DNA from 3 places in the Priestia aryabhattai genome. Region 3 is predicted to be linked to each of the others. Evidence: riboswitches for the same ligand, from Rfam matches in the RefSeq annotation. Region 3 holds a riboswitch; each other region holds the start of a gene.
The links. A riboswitch is a leader RNA that binds a small molecule or an ion and turns the genes downstream of it on or off. The one in region 3 is predicted to bind S-adenosylmethionine.
Positions count from the first base shown of each region.

Region 1 (7,410 bases), 140 kb from region 3:
CACATTTAATATTAAGAATGAGAACAAGTATTAAGATGATAAGCTTCTCATCTAGAGTACCTTTCTCCAATGTTAGGTTAACATTTACTTCCTCCCCTGGCGAAAGTTCAAAAATAGGGGTCTCTTTTAATAAATAGATATCTCTAATTGCCACTTATTTCACCCCTCTACTTGTACTGTTGCTTTCACCCTATAGGTTCCAGAGATTATATCTCCAAATTAATACAAGCCGGCTGCATTTGTTTTTGTGATGTCTATAATTTGTTCAGTTCCATTTGAAACAGAATACAATGCAACAATAGCGTTATTAATCGGTGAATTGTTACTACTATATTTAATATAAAAGAATAAAATAAAAGGACTAGAACCAACTATTAAAGAATTCCTTAAATTTCTATACCACAATTTAAAACCTTCTTAGAGAAAAAACTCCTGAACAAGTATCAGGAGTTTTTTTTTATAATTTGCATTCCCTTGCCTTTGAATGTTGAGTCGATAATCTCTACTCATACAAAATAGATATTAACGAACTTTCTCTTCACGATCATCTCTTCTTTTAAGACCAAAAAGACCAGCTAGTCCTAATAATCCAAGCAATTCCCAAGGTGAATCATTGTCATCATCCACATCAGTTGCTGTAGTGACATTTCGAGTATTTACGTCATCATTATAATTTGTTCTATCTACGTTATTATTTTCAGCATTAACAGGTAAGATGAAAGTCATCATAGCTAAAGCCAACGTACATAATAAAACAGACCATTTTTTCTGCATACTTTCCCCTCCTTTCCTTTCGTTAATAGATAAAGTTCCCAAGGTTATTAGTTACTATTCGTTAAGTAGATATATCTTTTAAAACTACTCACTAATACCCAAAATAAAGAAGCCTTTAAAATTAGTATGAATATATTTCTTATCTATTAAGCAAACTACCCAAGATGCAATGAAGCATCACTCATGAAACCTAATTACGTCATAGAAAAAACTACCTTCTCCCTAACTCTAAGGTAGTTTTTTCTATTTTTGGACTGTATATGATTTATAGTTAACATAATCACTCTTTCCGGAACACATCATAAAAGCGAGCCCTTAATACACAAGGACTCGTTCGCCTACTCATTTTCTCATTTATACACAACTGTATACATTGTTGACCTACCAGCATTTTGATTACTATTCAGACTAGAACTCTTGCATAAAAAATAGCTATTTTATACCCAAAGCGAGCTCGTGCCTTCTTTTTCAAGATGCAGCACGTTTACTTCTATTCCTTCATCATACCCATGCTCTCCTCCTGGAAGAACAATCAAGGCATTCGCAGCAGCTAGAGACGAAATAGCGCCTGACTTGTCCATGCCAACCGGCGTCACGGCAAGCTTTCCTCCTTCGTCTGAAATCTCTCCTCGCACCATTCGCGTAAATGCATTAGGCTCTTTGAAACGGCCGTTTAATACCGCTTTTGTTTTATGTAAATGAGGCAGAGGTGAATGTAAAAAGCTGCGAACAATCGGACGAACAAACAGTTCAAACCCAACATAGCAAGCAGATGGGTTTCCTGATAACCCAAACAGCAGCTGTCCATTTCGTTCTGCGACTGTTGTGACGCTTCCCGGTCGCATCGCAATTTTGTTAAACAGCACATTCGCGCCAAGCTTTTCATAAATAGCAGGTAAATAATCATAGTCCCCAACGGATACGCCGCCGGTTGTCAGTAAAATATCCACTTCTTCAAGCGCTTTTTCTACCGCTTCATAGCAGCGGTCAAAGTCATCTTCAAGTTTGCCTAAATATTTTGGAACCCCGCCGCTTCTTACGATTTGCGCGAGTGCCATATAAGAGTTACTATTGCGGATCTTCCCTGGTTCTAACGGTTCATTTACATCAAGCAGTTCGCTTCCCGTTGTTAACACCCCAACAACCGGTTGTTTGACCACAGCTACATCCGCATAGCCAAACGTAGCTAAAAAAGCTGTGACGCCCGGATTGATGCGCGTTCCTTTTGAAACCAGCACGTCTCCTTTTTTCGTTTCTTCTCCTTTTAACGCAATGTGTGCCCACTTTGAAGCCGGCCGGCTTAACGCCATATACGTCTTGCCTTCTTTTTTATACGACGTTGTTACTTCAAGCATCACAACCGCATCACACGAAGCAGGCACTTGAGCTCCTGTCATAATGCGCACCGCTTGAAACGGCTTTACTTCTTCTTCATAGACAGAACCGGCACCAATTTCACCTACCACTTCGAACTCCACAGGATGTTCACTTGATACTTCTATGCAGTCTTGTGCTCGAACCGCAAAGCCGTCATAAAGCGATTTATTAAAATGAGGCACGTTTTGATCAGCAATAATATCTTCTCCTAAATAGCGCCCGTAGCTTTCGGTGATCGATACGCGTTCGATGCTGCCTTTTCTTTTATATGTCATAACTTTTTCAATTGCTTCAGGAATTGAAATAGGTGTTCTGCTTTCTAACATAGATTCTTCACTTCCTTTATGTCTGTTCACTTTTTGCGCTATGGTGTAAAATCATAGCATATCTCACTATTTCTATCATACAACAAAATTTACTGAAAAAGGATGAAAATACCGATGTCTTCTTTTACACATTTTAATGATCAAGGCCGTGCCAATATGGTCGATATTAGCGAAAAATCTATCACTCGCCGCGTTGCAACAGCTCGTTCAAGCATACTTGTTAACAAAGAAATTCACGAAGCCATTGTAGAACATAAAATCGGAAAAGGCGACGTCCTTGCTGTCGCACAAGTAGCGGGAATCATGGCTGCAAAGCGCACGTCTGACATTATTCCGATGTGTCACCCTCTTTTATTAAAAGGCGTTAACCTTTCATTTGACTGGGACACAAGCAATGATCAATACCGTTTATTAATAGAAGCAACTGTTAAAACAGAAGGCTCAACGGGCGTTGAAATGGAAGCTTTAACCGCCGCTTCTGCCTGTGCATTAACTGTCTATGATATGTGCAAAGCCATTGATAAAGGGATGATTATCGGCGAAACGTATTTACTTGAAAAATCAGGCGGCAAAAACGGTGACTATAAGCGCACGGAAGCTTAAAGGAGGGACGAAATGAGCGTACACGAACATAAATCCAAAGCAACTCAGCCCGTTCGCTGTAAAGTCATTACGGTATCAGATACACGCACAACAGAAACTGATAAAAGCGGCACGCTGATGATTGAACTTCTAAAAGAACATGACATGCAAGTAGCTTCATACGAAATTGTAAAAGACGACCAAACGTCGATTCAACAAGCCATACTTGCCGGATGCAGTGATGACAGCATTGACGTTGTCCTCACAAACGGCGGGACGGGCATCACAAAACGAGACGTCACGATTGAAGCCGTTCAAGCGCTGATTCATAAAGAAATCGTTGGATTTGGCGAACTGTTTCGCATGCTGAGCTACACTGAAGACATTGGCAGCGCAGCAATTATGAGCCGAGCAATTGCCGGAACGATTAACGAAAAAGCCGTTTTTTCTACACCGGGATCAAGCGGTGCTGTTCGTCTAGCCATGACCAAACTGATTTTGCCCGAACTTCGTCACGTTGTGTGGGAATTAAACCGCCAGCGTTAACAAAATGCCTATGCACACGCATAGGCATTTTCATTAATCATAGTCTTTATGTACCCACTCATCTTCTGGAATGCCTAAATCTTCTCCAGAAAAACGCTCTTCTTTAAACGGATCTCCTCTAAGATGAAAGCCGTTTTGCTCCCAAAAGCCAGGATGGTTTTCATCAATAGCTTCAAAGCCTCGAAGCCATTTAACACTTTTCCAAAAGTACAAATGCGGAACAATCAATCTTAACGGATACCCATGCTTAGCCGTAAGCGGCTCTCCGTTAAAGGAATGAGCTAGAAGAATATCGTCTCTGAGTAAATCTTTCACCTCAATGTTTGACGTATAATCATTGTCTCCGTGCAGCATGATGTATTTACTTTTTAACTCCACGCCAATTGCTTTTAAAAAATCTGTAAACAACACGCCCGTAAATTCATTATCAAACCTTGTCCATCTCGTCACGCAGTGAATATCACATTTTACCGTCGTTTGCGGCATGTCCAATATATCTTGATATGAAAGGGTCACTTCCTTGTTTACTAATCCGAATACTCGAAGCGTCCACTCCTCTAAGTTATACTCCGGCACGTCGCCTTCATGTAAAATGGGAAAGCGCTCCGTCACTACTTGCCCCGGAGGCACTCGTCCTTCATACTTTGGATCGATTTCCGGTGTTTTCATTCGTTTAATACGGTCTGCTTTGTTCAAATGTATCACCTCGTTGTTTTTTCTACATAAAAAGCCCTTCCTTAAACAGATAAGGAAGAGCTTCGTTTCAGCTTCTTCCTTATCTCTAAGAGCAATACGCTCTTAAGGATTTGGCACCATTCTGTCATAAACAGCGGTTGCCGGGTTTCACAGGGCCAGTCCCTCCACCTCTCTTGATAAGGAAACGAATTGTATTTGTTTTATGCAATAAAGTCAGTATTAAGCTTTTTGTCATAATTGTCAATATTATTTTTCTTTTTCACATAAAAAACTTTAAAAGCAGATAGGATTATAAGGTTTTTTTCTATCAAAACACAAGTCAAGGCTTTTATTCTTTTCCTTCAATCATGGTATACTTCCTAGCAAAGCGCTTATAGTAGCTTTGCTGATTCTCTTGTACATTGTTAAAAACAAGTCGATTATGATCAATATCTTTTTCTTTTAGCACATAGCCTTTTTCATTCATCAGCTTAATATATCCATCTAAATGACCTTTTTTCACCATATAGTGAAGGGCATCATCTCGATCCGTAGTCTTTGCTAAATCTTGACTTCCCACTTCTAATTTATCTACGGCTTTCGCTGTTTGAATAGGACGGTAGTCTCCAAACACCTTCTCCCAATTTAATAGCAGCAGCGCGCCGGAGACTATTATGGATGCTCCAGCGGCGATAGTTAGTACAAATCGTTTTGACACTTCTTTCTCTCCTTTACATTCTTTTTCTTCTATTTAATACAACAGCTTGCCCCAAACTTGTTTTTACACCAAGTCCTAGATACACAGCTACAATATATTTTATATTTTTAACAAATACTTGAGTTATTGTATCATACTTACATTTTTCATTTACTTTTTTATAAAAAATTAGAATCCTCCCTATATTACGTTTTTTACATAATAAAGGAATATAAACCAATCTTTTCACCTATGATAAATGAATCGTTTTTTACTTTTTACTTCGCCTGACGTTTACATTCTAAAAGGCGTGTTAAAGTATATATATATCAGTTACCAACTCAACTAAGACTCCTTGACTATTCCCCCAAGGGTTTACCTAAGCGTCTGCTACCTACCTGCTCTTTAGGTAGGTCGGAGTTGCTAAATCGATATATATAGGAGGAAAAGATTATGAAAATGAAACAACGATTATCAAAATTAGCAGCTACTGCAACCATTACAGGAATTGCTGCGTTTGGATTTGCTCCTGTTGCTCAGTTTGATACACCAGCACATGCAGCTACATCCCAAGAAACAAGCAGTCAAACAGCTGTAAAAAACATTAATGAAATTTATAATGCGGCGGTGCAAGGAGAAGTGCCACGCTTAACAGCAGACTTAAAAATTGGTAAAAGCCTGCGTCAAGATGTTCGAGATCAGTTCGGTCCTCCGCCTGAAGGTTCATCAAACAACTTTGACTACTATCATGCGGAAATGGGCCACCCTGGATATGCATTTGGATATGACCAAAATAACGTAATTAACGAAATCCGCTATTTTGGTACAAATGTAGAGCGCCAAACAAATTTAGGATCCATTACGCAAGCTAACTTAAAGAAAGAATTAGGTCAGCCGAACTTTACAAGTAAAGTAAAAGGTGATGGTACTACTCAAACGAAGTACACGTATCATGCCGGCGCCTATGATCTTGAATTTATTTTTGATGATGCAAAAACGTTAAATCACGTAAACTTAGTTGCAAAACCTTAAGTAATAGAAAAAGTAGCAGACAGTCTGCTACTTTTTTTCATGAAATAAAACTAGTGCTGAATCAGCTACGTGTTCATAGCCAATATCCATGTAAATCTTATTAGACGTAGGGTTTGTAATGTCTGTGTATAAGCTTGTTGTTTGAAAAACGCTGTCTAGCATGAGCTGAGAAAGCATAGACACACAGCTTGATGCATAGCCTTTTTTACGTTCTTCCCGAGGCGTATACACAAAGTTAATCGTGATGTTATGCGCTGTTGGACGCGCGGCATTGGCTATGGATAGGTACTTTCCGCTCACTTCCCATAGAAATAACTGTCCTGCTTCAATAAAAGTTTCTCCTGTTTTGGCAGCTTGCTCTTTTGATACAGGCTCTCCAATAATATCCATAAACCTCCAAATCCACTCCATTACTAGCGAAAGGTGCTCCAACCTTGCTTTTACTAGAACTCCGTCAGTGTCTGCTGTTTTTTTCACTTTGTCTAGCCGATAAATGCGCTGATCGATTTTTAAAGAAACTTCTTGATTTTTTAGAGCTGCTAGTTGTTGAGAAAGATATAAAACCGTTTGTCTTTCTCCAACCAAACCGGGTATTTCGATTTCTTGTAATAGCTTCGCCACTTCGTTCAGTTCACAATCCGTTAGCTGTTGGATTTGAGACAAAATGATTTGCTGAGGGGTGCGTTTGCAGCAAAACAAACGCAGCACGGCTGCTATCTTTTAAAATAACGCCCATAAAATTCGGTTTGCTGCTTTCATTTAAGCTGTGTAAAATGCCCAGCGCTAAGTTATGAAGAACTTCATTTTTTATTAAAAGCGGCTCTACTTCCTTTTTAAACTCCTGCACTTCTCTGTATCTACGTAACTGCATCATTTTCTTTCTACCTCCGCAAATGCTCTTACTGGAAACGTTCCGGCTCCTTTTATTTTAGGAGGCACCGCGTAAAATAAAAATGGCTCCGTTAGTTGATCTAAGTGACATAAGTGACATAAGTGTTCAGCAATCACAATGTCCGATCCTAACAGCAGCGTATGAGCTGGCCTTGCTTTTCCTTTTGTATCGTCAATATTCATCGAATCAACTCCAACAAGAGCGGGCTGTTGAGATACTAAATAAGCTGCGGCACTTTCTGTTAAGTACGGATGATTTTCTAAATAATCGTCTGTATTCCAGTAGCAATCCCATCCGGTATGAATTAATACCGCTTTTCCTTTTACGTCTATATGTTGAAAATGAGATTCATCAATAGCCGTTAAAGTCGGATCGATCGACACAACGATCCCTTCTAGCCCGGCTGTTTTATCAATAGCCGTTTGAGCTAAATCCGCTCCGTCTTTATATCTGTGAAACGCCACGTCAATATACGTACCGGTATTTGTGATCATTTCAATTTTACCGAT
Region 1 is NZ_JAMBOQ010000001.1:199,813-207,222, forward strand. Features, by position in the region: gene M3225_RS01000 (hypothetical protein) at 1-154, opposite strand, end outside; gene M3225_RS01005 (WGxxGxxG family protein) at 523-774, opposite strand; gene M3225_RS01010 (molybdopterin molybdotransferase MoeA) at 1,212-2,477, opposite strand; gene moaC (cyclic pyranopterin monophosphate synthase MoaC) at 2,592-3,080, shown strand; gene M3225_RS01020 (MogA/MoaB family molybdenum cofactor biosynthesis protein) at 3,093-3,605, shown strand; gene M3225_RS01025 (sulfite oxidase-like oxidoreductase) at 3,639-4,301, opposite strand; SAM riboswitch class I at 4,378-4,484, opposite strand; gene M3225_RS01030 (hypothetical protein) at 4,630-4,998, opposite strand; gene M3225_RS01035 (YjgB family protein) at 5,431-6,009, shown strand; gene M3225_RS01040 (GNAT family N-acetyltransferase) at 6,037-6,672, opposite strand; gene M3225_RS01045 (hypothetical protein) at 6,641-6,883, opposite strand; gene M3225_RS01050 (cyclase family protein) at 6,880-7,395, opposite strand.
Region 1: linked by a shared signal. The riboswitch ahead of M3225_RS01025 (sulfite oxidase-like oxidoreductase) and the one ahead of M3225_RS01795 (hypothetical protein) in region 3 are both predicted to bind S-adenosylmethionine.

Region 2 (7,410 bases), on a different contig from region 3:
GTTGAACCGCTAAATCATCTTCAAACACTTTTCCATGAAGTTCTTGATTTTCTTTGGTCCACACAAATCCTCCGTTTTGGCTAATACGATGAAATGTATTATTAATATCGGTAGAAATTTTTAAAATTTCCGTATCCATTCTTCCAGAAGCAAGACAAACCTCTACTCCTTGGCGCTGAAGTTCACTAAGTGCGTCTGCATTATGCTGTTCTACGTATTTTTCTTCGTGTAAAAGAGTGCCATCTAAGTCGCTTACAAATAACTTAATCATTGCTTGAAAATTCCTTTCCCTAAAAAATCTGCTGTGATAAGAGCTTTACAAATTTATTACATTCCTTATTCTATCAGTGTTTCCCAAGAAACTCATAAAAAAAGCTCAAACCAGCGGTGAATTCAAAAAGTTTGTATAAACTATTTTTTTGTTTATTCACTGTAAAAAACAGCCGCAGTCTAAAAGACCGCGGCCATGTTTTACAATACGTTAAAATATTTCGCTTCAGGATGTGCAAAAACAAGGGCTGTAACAGAAGCCTCTGGTTCCATCATGAAACCGTCTGTTAACTGAATGCCGATGTCTTCAGGTTTAATTAATTTAAACAGTTTTGCTTGGTCTTCAAGGTCTGGACATGCAGGATATCCGAATGAAAAACGCTGACCTTGGTATTTGGCTGAGAAACGCTCCGCCATTGTAAAGTCAGGCGAATCGGGGAATCCCCAGCGGTCACGAATTTGCTGATGAACACGTTCTGCTAATCCTTCGGCTAATTCAAGCGCAAGAGCTTGGAACACGTGACTCTTTAAAAACTCGCCGTTTTCTTTGAATTTCGCTGCGCGTTCGCGAATGCCTGTTCCTGCTGTTACAGAGAAGAAACATACATAGTCCATCTCTTTTTCTTTAGGCTTTGCAAAATCAGATAAGCACAGGAACTGTCCTTTTGCTTGTCGAGGGAAGGTAAATCGTTCAATTTCTGTTTTTTCATCAGCAGGATCATAAATAATTAAATCATTTCCGTCTGCTTGAGCAGGGAAGAACTGATAAATAACCGCTGGCTTAATTAAGTTTTCTTTTAGTGCCAGTTCGAGCAGGTCATCAACGGTTTCTTTTAATTGAACAGCACGCTCGTCTTTTTCAGCAAGCAGCTTATTCACTTTTCCTTTTAGCCCTAAGTGATGGCCTAAAAGCATCTGCCAGTTAATATAGGGAAGAACCTGTGCCAAATCGTAGTGTTTGACAACGTGCCGCTTTAAATCAGCCGGTACAAAAACAGGAGCGTCCGTTGAAATGGCGGATCTTTCTAAAACAGCCGTAGCTGCTTGAGCTGTTTGAGGCTGGCGTTCTCGAACCGTTACTTTCTTTTCTTGCCGCGTTTTTAAATCTTCTAAAAGCTGAATAACTTCTTCTTTGTTCTGCAGCTTATTTGCTAACGCTAATCCGTCCATCGCATCTTTGGCGTAGAGGACCGCACCTTCATATTCCGGGGCGATTTTAAAGTCAGTAAATTTACGGGAAAGGGCAGCGCCTCCTACCATAATTGGAACATCAATGCTTGATTGTGTTAAATCTTGTGCAGTCAAAACCATTTGCTGAGCTGATTTTACTAGAAGACCTGACAAGCCAATGATGTCTGGCTTTTCTTCTTTTACTGCTTCAATCAGCTGCTGCGGCGTTACTTTAATACCTAAATCAATTACTTTAAAACCATTGTTGCTTAAAATGATGTCTACTAAGTTTTTACCGATATCGTGCACGTCACCTTTAACCGTCGCAAGAATAACTTTGCCTTTTCCAGAATCATTTTCAGTTGCTTCCATATGAGGTTCTAAAAAGGCGACGGAGGCTTTCATAACTTCCGCACTTTGAAGCACTTCTGCCACAATCAGCTGGTTGTCATTAAACAAACGTCCGACTTCCGCCATCCCGTCCATAAGCGGTCCGTTAATAATATCTAACGGATCATCATATTGAGCTAAAGCCTGTTCTAAATCAGGAAGCAATCCTTCTTTAGTACCTTCGACAATATACATTGCTAATCGTTCTTCGAGTGTTAACGTAGAAATTTCTACTTTTGCTTCTTTCTTTTTATCACGATAAAAGTTGGTAAACGTGCTTAGCGTTTCATCAGTTGTGTTAAATAATAAAGCATTAGCAAGCTCAATTTCAGCTTCTGGAATAGAAGCATAGCGCTCTAATTTTTCTGTATTAACAATGGCATAATCGAGTCCAGCCTGCGTACAGTGATAAAGGTAAACGGCATTTAGTACTTCACGTCCGACTGGAGGAAGACCGAATGACACGTTACTTACGCCAAGAATGGTCAGGCAATCAGGCAGGGCTTCTTTAATCATTTTAATTCCTTTAACTGTCTCTTCAGCAGAACCAATATATTGTTCATCACCAGTCCCTACAGGAAACACAAGAGGGTCAAAAATAATATCTTTTGGATTAAAGCCATGTTTTTCAACAAGTAAATCATGTGAGCGTTTAGCAATCTCTACTTTTCGTTCTGCAGTAACGGCCATGCCTGTTTCATCGATTGTACCGACAACCAGAGCAGCACCGAATTTTTTTACTAGCGGTAAGATTGCATCAAAACGCTCTTCACCATCTTCTAAGTTAATGGAGTTAATAATGACCTTACCTTGTGAGTACGTTAAAGCTTTTTCAATAACCTTCTCGTCGGTTGAATCGATTACAAGAGGAACCTTCACTTTTTTGACAACTTCTTGAATAAATTCCTCCATGTCTTCCATTTCTTCACGGTCTGGATCTGCTAAGCAAATATCAATAACGTGAGCACCATTTTTAACCTGAGCACGCGCAATTTCAGATGCTTCTTCAATTTTTCCTTCCGCGATCAGACGCTTGAACTTGCGAGAACCGATTACATTCGTACGTTCTCCCACAAAAAGAGGGCGCATAGAATCGTCATATACAAGTGGTTCGATACCAGTTACAGCATGGTTATGCTCGGAGCGATCAAGCGAACGAGGAGCAACCTCTTTTACCGCTTCAGCCAGTGCTTTAATATGAGCAGGCGTTGTACCACAACATCCGCCTACGAAGTTTAGCCAGCCTTTATCAGCAAACCCCTTAATTTTTTGAGCCAGCAGCTCAGGGGATTCGTGATAATTACCTTCTTCATCTGGAAGTCCAGCGTTTGGATAACAGCTAACAGCTGAAGTGGCTAGGTCTGAAAGAGAGCGAATATGATCCGTCATAAATTCAGGACCTGTTGCGCAGTTAAGTCCGACTGAAAGAGGCTTCATATGCTCCAATGATAAATAAAAAGATTCGATATCTTGACCAGCCAAAGTTGTTCCCATTGGCTCAATCGTTCCTGAAATCATAATTGGAACTTCTGTTTTCAGTTTTTCAAACGCAGCTGTAATGCCTAAAAACGCAGCTTTTACGTTCAGCATGTCTTGACATGTTTCGACTAGAAGTAAGTCAACTCCGCCGTCTAACAAACCCCGAACTTGCTCTTCGTACGATTCTACTAACTCAGGGAATGTAATACCTCCGGTAACAGAGAGCGTTTTAGTTGTAGGGCCGATAGCTCCAGCTACGAACCTAGGCCATTCGGGAGTTGAATATTTATCGCGGGCTGCACAAGCAAGCTTCACAGCTTCGATATTCAATTCATACGCTAGGTGCCCTAAATCGTATTCATCAAGTACGGTAGATGTTGAGCCAAACGTATTGGTTTCAATAATATCAGCACCTGCTGCAAAGTACTCTTCATGAATGCGCTGAATCACATGAGGCGCCGTTCGAGTCAAATATTCGTTGCAACCTTCATATTCTTCGCCGCCAAAATCTTCAGCGGTTAAATCAGCATCTTGAATCATCGTTCCCATTGCTCCATCGATGACGAGTATTCGCTTCTTTAGTTGTTGTTCGATAAGTGAGCTCATTTATATCTTCCTTTCTGATGTAACGAGTTGCTTGTCATGAATATAGCGTGTTAGAATTTCGGTCATTTCATAACGCATAAACGGCGTAATTAAGTAAATACCGTCAAATAGCTCATATGCTGTATCAATTAAGTGTTTTGCAATTGCAAGACCTTCGACTTCACCGCGAATCCGGTCATTTCCTGTTGCGTCCATTCGCTCTAGAATATCTTCTGATAATTTAATTCCAGGTACTTCATGGTGAATAAATCGAGCATTTCTTGCGCTTGTTAACGGCATGATCCCGATGTATACCGGTGTTGTTAAATGTTTGGTTGCTTCATATACTTCTTCAATTTGCTTGGTTGAATAGAGAGGCTGAGTAATGAAATAATGAGCCCCGCAGTCGATTTTCTTTTCCAAACGCTGAACTGCTCGGTCTAAGTGACGCACATTTGGGTTAAAGGCAGCTGCGATGGAAAAATTGGTTTTTTGACCAAGCGGTTTGCCGGAATAAGATAGTCCTTCATTAAACTGAGCGATTAAACTAATCAAGTCAAATGAAGATAAATCGTAGACCGAAGTGGCGCCAGGGAAATCGCCAACTTTTGACGGATCACCGGTAATCGCAAGTACTTGATTCATTCCTAATGTATGAAGTCCCATTAAATGAGATTGAAGTCCAATTAAATTTCGGTCGCGACATGTAATATGAATAAGCGGTCGGGCCTTTGTTTCTTGCTGCATCAATGTTGCCATTGCCAAGTTGCTGATGCGAGGTGAGGCAAGAGAATTATCAGCTAATGTAATAGCATCTACGCCAACTTTATCAAGTGCTTTTGCGCCTTCTAAAAATTTCGTCGGACCAAGCTGTTTAGGTGGATCTAGCTCGACGATAACCGAGCGGCGCTTCTTCACAATTTCATGCATATGAGGTTTATCCTGCTGTTCACGCTCTTGAACCGTAACGGCTGGTCTCATTTTAACCACTTTACTTGTAATCGGAGGCTGGTCTTTTAAGGCAGACGACATCGCACGTACGTGAGCTGGTGTTGTACCGCAGCATCCTCCAATTAAGCGAACACCTTGTTCACGGAATAAACGCGCGCTTTCTACAAAGTAGTCTTCATTCGTTTCATATTCCAATTTTCCTTCCACATACGCCGGAAGGCTGGCGTTAGGGTAAGCAGATAAGAAAGCACGATCAGGAAGCGGTACTTCTTCAAGAGACCGAATCATATGATAAGGACCCAAGCGGCAGTTGAGTCCTACGACATCTGCTCCTAAGTCTTCTAATTCTTTTAACGCATCTGCTAAAGGACGGCCATCTTGTAATACGCCAATATCATGCAGGGAAACGTGGGTAATAATAGGCTTATCCGTTTCTTTTCTTGCCAGTGTAAGAACGGTCTTTAATTCTTCGAAATCATAGTATGTTTCAAATAAAAGGCCATCCACGCCTTCATTTAAAAGCCAAAACATTTGTTCGCGAATGCTTCGCTTAACCTCTTCTAAACTAATAGCGTTTTTTTGGAAAGAACGAATTCCGCCGAGTGTACCAACAACGTAAGCCTGGTCTTTTACAGCTTGTTTCGCCAACTTTACACCGGCAACATTGATGTCTTTGACCGAATCTTCTAATCCATAACGAGCAAGTTTTTGATAATTAGCAGCGTAAGTGTTCGTTTGAATAACGTTTGCACCTGCTTCTACATAGGCTCTGTGAATACGAGAAACCTCTTCTGGTTTGGTGATGTTTAGTTCTTCAAAGCAGCTGTCAATACCGTGTGAGTAAAGGAGGGTACCAGTGGCACCATCCCCAATTAAAATTTTAGACTTTAAATCTTCAAGTAACCCCATGTCAAAACCTCCTTAAATTGTTCCGCTTCTATTTCACGAGTGATTCGTTTTATGCAATATGCCGATAAAATAGAAAAAGTCTTCTTAAGAAGAAGACTTTTTTCGCCTTCTTATCTTCCAAGCAATAAATTGCTTGCTGGATTTAGCACCATGTCTCTAACGACTGGTTGCTGAGGTTTCAAAGGGCCAGTCCCTCCACCTCTCATGATAAGAATCAATTGTATATAATTGAAACATATTTTTTTTAATAGAAAGAATACTTATTTAATAATTTATCTGATTTTTAGAAATTATACAACAGTAAATTGTGAATTTCCAGCAAATATTGAGGGGAATCTAAAAGCTAAAGGGAAAATATCCGTATATTTTGTTTGAAAATGACTGTTATGTTAAGGGTTAAGAGGTTTTTTGTGAGAAAAACAAAAAGAAAATGCGAAATAAAAAATAAACGAAAAGGGAAAAGCGCTAGGATATGTGTAAATTCACACGTAAAAAGGCTCGTCTTTTTTTTATAGTTTCTACATATAGTGAACTATGAAGGGTAGAAGGGTGATGGGCATGAAAAGGTGGAAACTCACACTGCAGGTTGCTGCTACGTATGTAGGCACCGTTGTAGGAGCCGGTTTTGCAACAGGCAAGGAAATCGTGCAATTTTTTACACAATACGGGGAACTTGGAATGGTCGGAATTTTAGTCAGCGGCTTGTTTTTTATTTGGCTTGGTTCGAAAATGATGCTGCTTTCGCACTCAATTGGGGCTTCTTCTTATCAGCAGCTTAATACATATTTATTTGGTGATGTGCTTGGAAAAGTGGTAAACGGTGTAATGATTGTCATTTTATTTGGAGTAACTTCAGTCATGCTAGCGAGTACGGGGGCAATAGGAAAAGAGCAGTTCGGGCTGTGGCCTCCTGTTGGAATGATTTTTACAATTGTTTTAACTTATGTATTTATCGCAAGAGGGATTAACGGTATTTTAATGGTTAATTCTCTTGTTGTGCCGATGATGCTTTCATTTGCTTTTATCATCTTTGTGCCAAATATCAGCTATTTCTCACTGATTCAAACGAAGCCAGATTTAACGCTCGTGACACAGTGGAAGTGGGCGGTTAGTCCCTTTTTATATATTTCCCTAAATCTTGCTTTGGCTCAGGCCGTTTTGGTTCCATTAGGAAGCTCCGTAAAGGATAGGAGCGTGATTAAAAAAGGGGCCGTAATAGGAGGATGTGTACTTACGTTTATGCTTGTTTCTACTCATCTTGCACTTTCCAATTTGCCTTATTCATTTCAACTCGATATTCCTATGAGTGCCGTTGTTAAGAATATCTCAGCTTGGGTGAATGTTTTATTTACTGTAGTTGTGTTAGGTGAGATTTTTACTACATTGATTGGAAATGTATTTGGAATCGCTAAGCAGCTTCAGTCATTTCTTCCCCTGAATGATAAACAAGCTTTTGTGTTTATTATCTTGGCTTGCTTTATTATTGGGCAATTCGGATATGCCCAACTTCTTGAGTTTTTGTATCCGATATTTGGCTATATTGGACTAGCTTTTGTATGGATGTTATGTATTAAAAAAGAAAAAATAAGCTAATAGTTGGATTTTAAAGAGCAGATGTGAAAAAACGAAGTTAAATGATGTGACAAGTCGATTTTA
Region 2 is NZ_JAMBOQ010000003.1:536,688-544,097, forward strand. Features, by position in the region: gene M3225_RS15825 (HAD family hydrolase) at 1-271, opposite strand, end outside; gene metH (methionine synthase) at 472-3,915, opposite strand; gene M3225_RS15835 (bifunctional homocysteine S-methyltransferase/methylenetetrahydrofolate reductase) at 3,916-5,754, opposite strand; SAM riboswitch class I at 5,862-5,968, opposite strand; gene M3225_RS15840 (YkvI family membrane protein) at 6,313-7,347, shown strand.
Region 2: linked by a shared signal. The riboswitch ahead of M3225_RS15835 (bifunctional homocysteine S-methyltransferase/methylenetetrahydrofolate reductase) and the one ahead of M3225_RS01795 (hypothetical protein) in region 3 are both predicted to bind S-adenosylmethionine.

Region 3 (7,410 bases):
AAGCTAGGAATTCAGCTCGTTCAAAATCACGCGGATTTTCGTCTCATGAGCAAACGTGCTCTTGGTGAACTCATGAAATACAAAGAAGGAAATGTCTTTTTACGAGGCCTTGTACCATTAGTAGGATTTCGCTCCACGGAAGTCACATATGACCGCAAAGAACGGACGGCGGGCGAATCAAAATATCCGCTAAAGAAAATGCTTGCTTTCGCATTTGACGGGATTACATCTTTTAGCGTAGCGCCTATACGATTATTAACGCTGCTTGGAGGAGCTTCTTTTCTCTTTAGTATTGCGTTTGGTATTTATGCGCTGATTCAAAAATATTTAGATCATACACAAATTGGCTGGACGTCTCTTATTTTATCGATTTGGCTTGTAGGCGGCCTGCAGCTAATGGGGATAGGGCTTGTCGGAGAATACATTGGCAAGATTTTCAACGAAGTGAAACAGCGTCCTAAATATGCGATTGAAAGAGATTTATATACGAAACACTCATTAGACAAACAAAAAGATTTGCTTATGCATTAACTAAGAAGCTTCTCCTGAATGGAGAGGCTTTTTGTGTTAAAACGTATATCATAATTTTTAGGGTAATAGGAGATGCTACTACTAAAATTTCTAAGGAGATCAAAATCTATGAAAAGACTAATTTATACAGTCAGCACTTTTTGTTTTGTTTGGCTTGCTTTTGCAACCATTCATGTTAGCGCTCTTTCTATTGAAAAGCTTCCAATGAAGAGAGCATCTGAACAATGGTCAGTTGAACTGACAAAAGCGAGTATGGCAGGAGATAATCAGCTAAAATGGAAAAATAACGTCTATCATACATATGGGTTAATCGTTGAAAACATTGGAAAAGATGTAGAGCGGGTACAGGTCCAAGCTTTTCGACACGAAGGAAAAAATAAGGCGAAATACAGCTTGTTTTCTCCTATTGAAAGGTCTAACTTAAGCAAAAGCGGTCAGCGTTTTCGCTATGCCAATTTTGCTGTTCCTGGAAAAGCTGCAAGTTTAGACATCGTGATTAACTGGACGGATGAACAAGGCAATCACCAAGAGCATTTTGAATTTAAATAAAAGTCTTCGCTTAGGCGAAGACTTTTTTGCAGGAATTCACCTGTGCATGTGGAAAAGCAAAACGAAAGGAGAGATCGTAATGATTGTGAAAGCTACTGAAGAAGAAATACAAGAAATTCGGACGAAATCTGCTGATGCACTGTTTGAAGGAACAATGAAGCAGTTTCATCCGCCAACTGAACGCGTAAATGAACTAATTGATAGCGCACTTGAAAAAGGATGTTATTATTTAGTCTCGAGACAAGAAAATAAACTCGCAGGCTGGGTTCTTGCCGGGCCATCTGCCGACTTCTTTTCAAAAGAAGAAATTGGCTTTATCTACGAATTATATATTTTATCCGAATACCGCGGGCAAGGTCTAGCCAAGCCGTTAATGCGAAAAGCGATCAATGAATTGTCTGCCAAAGGGTACCGTGAAATCAGACTAAGCGTCCATGCCGGGAATTTTGCACAGCATGTGTATCGTGAACTTGGATTTGTAGAAAAGCAAATATCAATGAGCCTGCAGGTGGTAAAACGTCCGTAATGTTGGTGAATGTCAGCGAGTCCATAAAACATAAGATGTTATACATGCGATGAGGTTTGGTAATGAAAGTAAAAGTAAATAAGTAGCCCAAACGGCGCCTTTATCTAGTACTTCAACAGCACCTCCACCTGTATTATTTGAGGAGGGGGGATCTTCAAGCGCATTCATAACCAAAGCCGCCGCTGCTAAAATAATCCCTCCGATGCTTCCAGTTGTTTTGACAATTGCAATATGGAAAGTAGATGAAAAGGCAATGCTGAGAAGCAACAGCAAGCTTCCCGAAAAAGCAGATAACATGTATCGTTTCATGTGCTCACCATCCTTTATGAAAGCATACCATATTTTACTTCTTTTTTCTTTTTATTGAAAAAGTATTGACGTAACCTATAAAACATATTAGAATAGTCAGAAATAATCCAAAACGAAATATTCTTATCTAGAGAGGTGGAGGGACTGGCCCTTTGAAGCCTCAGCAACCACAATTATTGAATGGTGCTAATTCCAGCATAGCCTAGCTCTGACAGATAAGAAGAGGAACCTTTTTCTATGATAAAATCCTCTTCTTACGAAGAAACATTTTGTATAGAAAAGGTGAGGACATTGAACAATAGACAAACGGCGTTAAGCATTGATGATTATTTAGACTTATACTTATTAGCAAAAGAAATAAAAGACGAAACGTGGCAGCATGAAATTTTAGCCGCGCTAAAAACGCAGCAAAATTGTTCATTTGAAGAAAAACAATCCGCACTAGTTCAAGAGATATGGGAAGATTTTAAACAGTTAAATGAAGATATTTCTTTTACGTATCGCTTAATTCAAGAAGAGCCAACTAACGAACGATTTCAGGCTAAATTAAGGCACTTGAGAGAACGACGGATCACGCTGAGTCGTGAGTTATATTTAGCTAAAAAACAGTATGTTAAACACACGCAATAAAAAGATCCGCTTGATAAACAAGCGGTTTTTTGCGTGAAAATGTTAGAAGTATTATATTTCGGGTAGTAAATAGATAAGACAAGCAAAGGAGGGATAACAGTGGCCCAAGGTGTATTATGTGAAGTGAATGAGTGTATGTATTGGAAATCCGGAAATAAATGCAGTGCAGAGTCCATTTACGTTGTGAGTCCTGAAAGTAGTCACCATGTTTCTGACACGGAAGAACCTGGCTGTAAAACTTTTGAACCGGCGAGATAAATGCTAGTTTTCATAAAATGAACGATGCGCTGACGGAGTTGAGTCGGCGTTTTTCTATTTTTTTAAAATGCTATTACTTAGGCGCAATAATAAATACATATTAAAAAAGCAGTGCGAACGCTTAATTGTGCGTTTAAACAAAATGATACGATATTTTTTTTGTTTTTCGACAAAAGAAAAGTGAGAGAAAGGTGATAGAATACAAATATACAGCCTGTCTTTTAGCACGAACTTATATGAAAGCGCTAACAAAAAGGTTGTGTTCATCTCGTTTTGACAGATTGGAAAAAGGGGAGACGTTTATGCAGGGGAAAACTCAGGAAAAAGAATTGAAACGCGGGTTAGAAGAAAGACATGTGACGCTGATGTCCTTAGGAGCAGCCATAGGGGTAGGACTGTTTCTTGGGTCTGCATCTGCTATTAAATTAGCAGGGCCGGGAATATTATTGGCGTACGGATTTAGCGGAATGATTATGTTTTTTATTATGAGAGCACTTGGAGAAATGGCGATTCAAAAACCTGTTGCAGGTTCATTTAGTAAGTACGCGCGTGACTATTTAGGGCCGCTCGCTGGTTATTTAACAGGATGGAATTACTGGTTTCTATGGGTTGTTACATGTATGGCTGAAATTACAGCCGTTGGTATTTATATGGGGTATTGGTATCCGGATGTACCAAACTGGATTTGGGCGTTATCAGCGCTTGTCATCATGACAACCGTTAACTTCTTAGCTGTTAAAGCATATGGTGAACTGGAATTTTGGTTTGCACTTATTAAAATTTTAGCGATTGTGTTAATGATTGCCGTTGGCGTATTGATGATTGTGTTTGGAATCGGTAACGGCGGCGTTGCGACCGGTATCAAAAATTTATGGGACAACGGAGGACTTTTCCCGAACGGATTCAAAGGTATTTTGCTGTCGTTGCAAATGGTAATGTTTGCGTATTTAGGAATTGAAATGATTGGCGTTACCGCGGGAGAAGTGAAAAATCCGGAAAAATCTCTAGCAAGAGCAATTGATTCTGTCTTTTGGCGTATTCTTATTTTCTACGTCGGTGCATTATTTGTCATTATGTCGATTTATCCGTGGCAAGAAATTGGTTCACAGGGAAGTCCGTTTGTATTAACATTTGAAAAAATCGGCATTCCATCGGCGGCTGGTATCATTAACTTTGTGGTGCTAACAGCAGCTCTTTCTTCTTGTAACAGCGGTATTTTCAGTACAGGCCGTATGCTGTTCAACTTAGCAGAACACGGCGAAGCGCCAAAAGGATACAGTCAGCTTACAAAAGGCGGCGTACCAGGAAAGGCTGTTTTAGCATCAGCGGGTGCGCTATTAGTCGGAGTAGCGTTAAACTATATTGTGCCTGCCAAAGTATTTACGTGGGTAACAAGCATTGCAACATTCGGTGCAATTTGGACGTGGGGAATTATTTTGCTTTCTCAAATTAAGTATCGCAAAACGTTAAAAAAGGGTGAAGAGGCAAAGTTAAAATATAAAATGCCTTTATTTCCATTAACATCTTATGTATCACTTGCGTTCTTAGCGCTTGTTGTTGTTCTCATGGCGTATAATCCAGATACAAGAATTGCAGTTGTCATCGGACCATTATGGTTTATCGGTCTTATTATCGCGTATTACGCAAAAGGATTCCATAAACGAAGTCAAGGTTCAGCTGCAACTGAGCAAAAGCTAGTGAAATAAATGAAGAGGCCTCTTTCTTGGAAAGAGGTCTTTTTTTATCATCAGTTTATACGCGAAGGCTTAGTTTATTTTAAGGGACCATTGGTACGTATAAATAATGTAGAAAATATTCTATTTATTCTGTACTATTTAATTATAAAGGAGAACTCATGAGTTATTGGATAAAAAGAAAGGAGAAGCTCATTTCTTCGCTTCTATCGAATTCTGTCAATTTTAAATCCGTTATCAATTTGATGAAAGCCGACTTTTGGATAGTAGTTCATAGCAGAAGGAGCGGAAAGTAAAATCAGCGCGGTTTCTTGGCCGATTTCTGATTGAACATGCTTGATGAGCTGTGTACCAATTCCTTGGTTTTGATAGTCTTTTACGACCGCTAAATCTGATAAATAGCAGCAGTAGCTAAAATCTGTTAACGCTCTGGCTATGCCAATGAGTTCGCTGTCGCTCCAAGCGGTAATGGTAAGAGAAGCGTGATCAAGCATTCTTTGAATACGATTAAGATCTTGTGCAGGACGTTTAATACCTGAATGTACAAACACTTCAGCGGCTTGTTGGGCACGGATTGCGACGTTGGTTTTATAAGTGATGGTCATTGTGTCATCTCCTTAAGTTATAAGATATAGTCCAGTATAGGAAGAAACTGAACTGAAAGTAAGTGTCAGAAATAGTAAATTTGATAGTATCAGTTAGAAAGGAAAGAACACCATGTTAGAGTTAATGCCTTTGCTTAATAAAAGAAAAGCAGATCCCTTATACATGCAGCTTTATACCTACATAAAGAAACAAATTCAAAAAGGTACCATTCCGCCTCATGAAAAACTGCCTTCTAAACGAAAGCTAGCTCTTCATTTAAGCATTAGCCAAAATACGGTTGAAGCGGCTTATGTGCAATTAGAAGCAGAGGGCTATATCGAGATACTAGCCAGGAAAGGAGCATTTGTAAAAGAGATAAAAAATGAAGTAGTACCTCAAAAACAGTCTCCCGTCTATGTGTCTCTGCCGCAAAAAGATCGGAAATCGACTGCCATTGATTTTAGCCATGGAAAGATAAATGTGGAAAAATTTCCGTATAATACGTGGAAAAAGCTAACGGTGCAAGCTATTTATCATGATGAAAGCCAGCTTTTTTATAGCGGACATCCGCAGGGAGAACTGCTCCTTCGTCAAGAAATTGCAGCGTACCTTTACCATTCAAGAGGAGTGCGCTGTACAGCGGAGCAAATTGTGATAGGTGCAGGTACGCAGTATCTCATGTGGCTGCTTTCTGTCATTCTGGGAAAAGAAAAGATAATTGGGTTCGAAAACCCAGGCTTTCACCGAACGAGGCACGTTTTTCAAGAACAAGGTATGTCGGTTGTCCCTATTTCTCTTGATGATTCTGGCTTGAAAGTGAAGGAACTGAAAGAAAGCGGAGCGGATGCGGTGTATATTACCCCGTCTCATCAATTTCCTATTGGTATGGTCATGCCGATTGCAAGAAGGCTTGAATTACTGGAGTGGGCGGCAAAAACGAACGGCTACATTATAGAAGATGACTATGACGGAGAATTTCGCTATAAAGGAAAACCAATTCCGGCACTTCAAGGACTTGATCAAGACGATCGCGTTATTTATACAGGTACGTTTTCAAAGTCGTTGATGCCTTCTCTTCGAATAAGTTATGCCGTGTTGCCACATCGGCTTCTTGCAAGCTATGTGAAGCACTGTGGGCTTTTTAAACAGCCTGTTTCAAGACTTCCTCAGCATACGCTCTTTCTGTTTATGAAAGAAGGGCACTGGGAACGCCACTTGAATAAAATGAGAACAACATACCGGAAAAAACAAGCGCTGCTTCTAGATTGTTTGACTACTATTATGGGAGAACGTGTAGATGTTATTGGAGAACATTCTGGCTTGCATATTCTTCTTAAGGTAAAAAACGGAATGAGTGAACAGAAACTAATTGAAGTAGCTGCCAAGCAAGAGGTAACGATTTATCCAACGTCGATTTATTATCATAGTACCGATGAAAACAAGACGCCTTATGTATTGCTTGGATTTGCGGGACTGTCTGATGAAGAAATAAAAACAGGTGTAAACTTGCTGTTTACAGCTTGGTTTGAACAGTAAGATTGAGGGATATGCTAGGGGGATTTCTATGAAAGTAAAGCGGAAATTATTTCGCTTGTGGACAGGAGAGCTTACGGCAACTTTACTGTTCGCTGTGCTGTGGATAGGGTACTTAAATGAGTTTTCTCATCTAGCTTTTTATTTAACAACATTTTCTAGTGTGTATGCTTTTATCGTACTTGAGTTTATCCTGTTTTAAGGAAGCTTGTACTGGTGTATGAAATGGAGGCGAGTGAGCCGAAAAGAAGATTCTCATTTGCCCTCTAACTACATTCAGTTGTTTCTACTTTTTAAGAAATTAAATAAAATTCTTCTTGCGTTAAGTTTAGGTGTGCTCATTTATCACTGTGTGCAGTTAGGAGTTAAGGGACTTGCTTTTTTTCTGGGCCTTTACGCGTTTGCTTGGATTGAATATATTAACTACTATGTGATTAGGCTTTCTTATCAAAGTACAAGTGAAATCAAGGAGTTTTTTGAGCAAAAAGGATTTAAACGGTCTATTTTAGCGAGAGAAATAGATAAGAACCAGCGCGTTTGATTAGACAGACTGCGCTGGCTTTTTTGTCTGGAAATCAAGGAATAGGCAAGAGTTGATAAGTTAGTGAACTTGAAAGTAAAGGAAAGTTTGATAGGAAGAAGATGCTTCTTGTAAGGAAGTGACAAATGTATGAAAAAGCGGTGTTACATTCATGCGGTTGTTTCTCGACCAATCATGGTTTACGAAAAATGATTTTCTTAGTTCGGCTGTGAGTTCAAGCTGTACTCCGGCTTTTAGAAGATTATCATTTACAA
Region 3 is NZ_JAMBOQ010000001.1:339,800-347,209, reverse strand. Features, by position in the region: gene M3225_RS01815 (glycosyltransferase family 2 protein) at 1-531, shown strand, start outside; gene M3225_RS01810 (hypothetical protein) at 640-1,080, shown strand; gene M3225_RS01805 (GNAT family N-acetyltransferase) at 1,160-1,606, shown strand; gene M3225_RS01800 (hypothetical protein) at 1,619-1,915, opposite strand; SAM riboswitch class I at 2,036-2,137, shown strand; gene M3225_RS01795 (hypothetical protein) at 2,207-2,545, shown strand; gene M3225_RS01790 (DUF1540 domain-containing protein) at 2,645-2,803, shown strand; gene alaP (alanine permease AlaP) at 3,106-4,509, shown strand; gene M3225_RS01780 (GNAT family N-acetyltransferase) at 4,704-5,102, opposite strand; gene pdxR (MocR-like pyridoxine biosynthesis transcription factor PdxR) at 5,215-6,618, shown strand; gene M3225_RS01770 (hypothetical protein) at 6,647-6,817, shown strand; gene M3225_RS01765 (hypothetical protein) at 6,836-7,156, shown strand; gene M3225_RS01760 (poly-gamma-glutamate hydrolase family protein) at 7,217-7,410, opposite strand, start outside.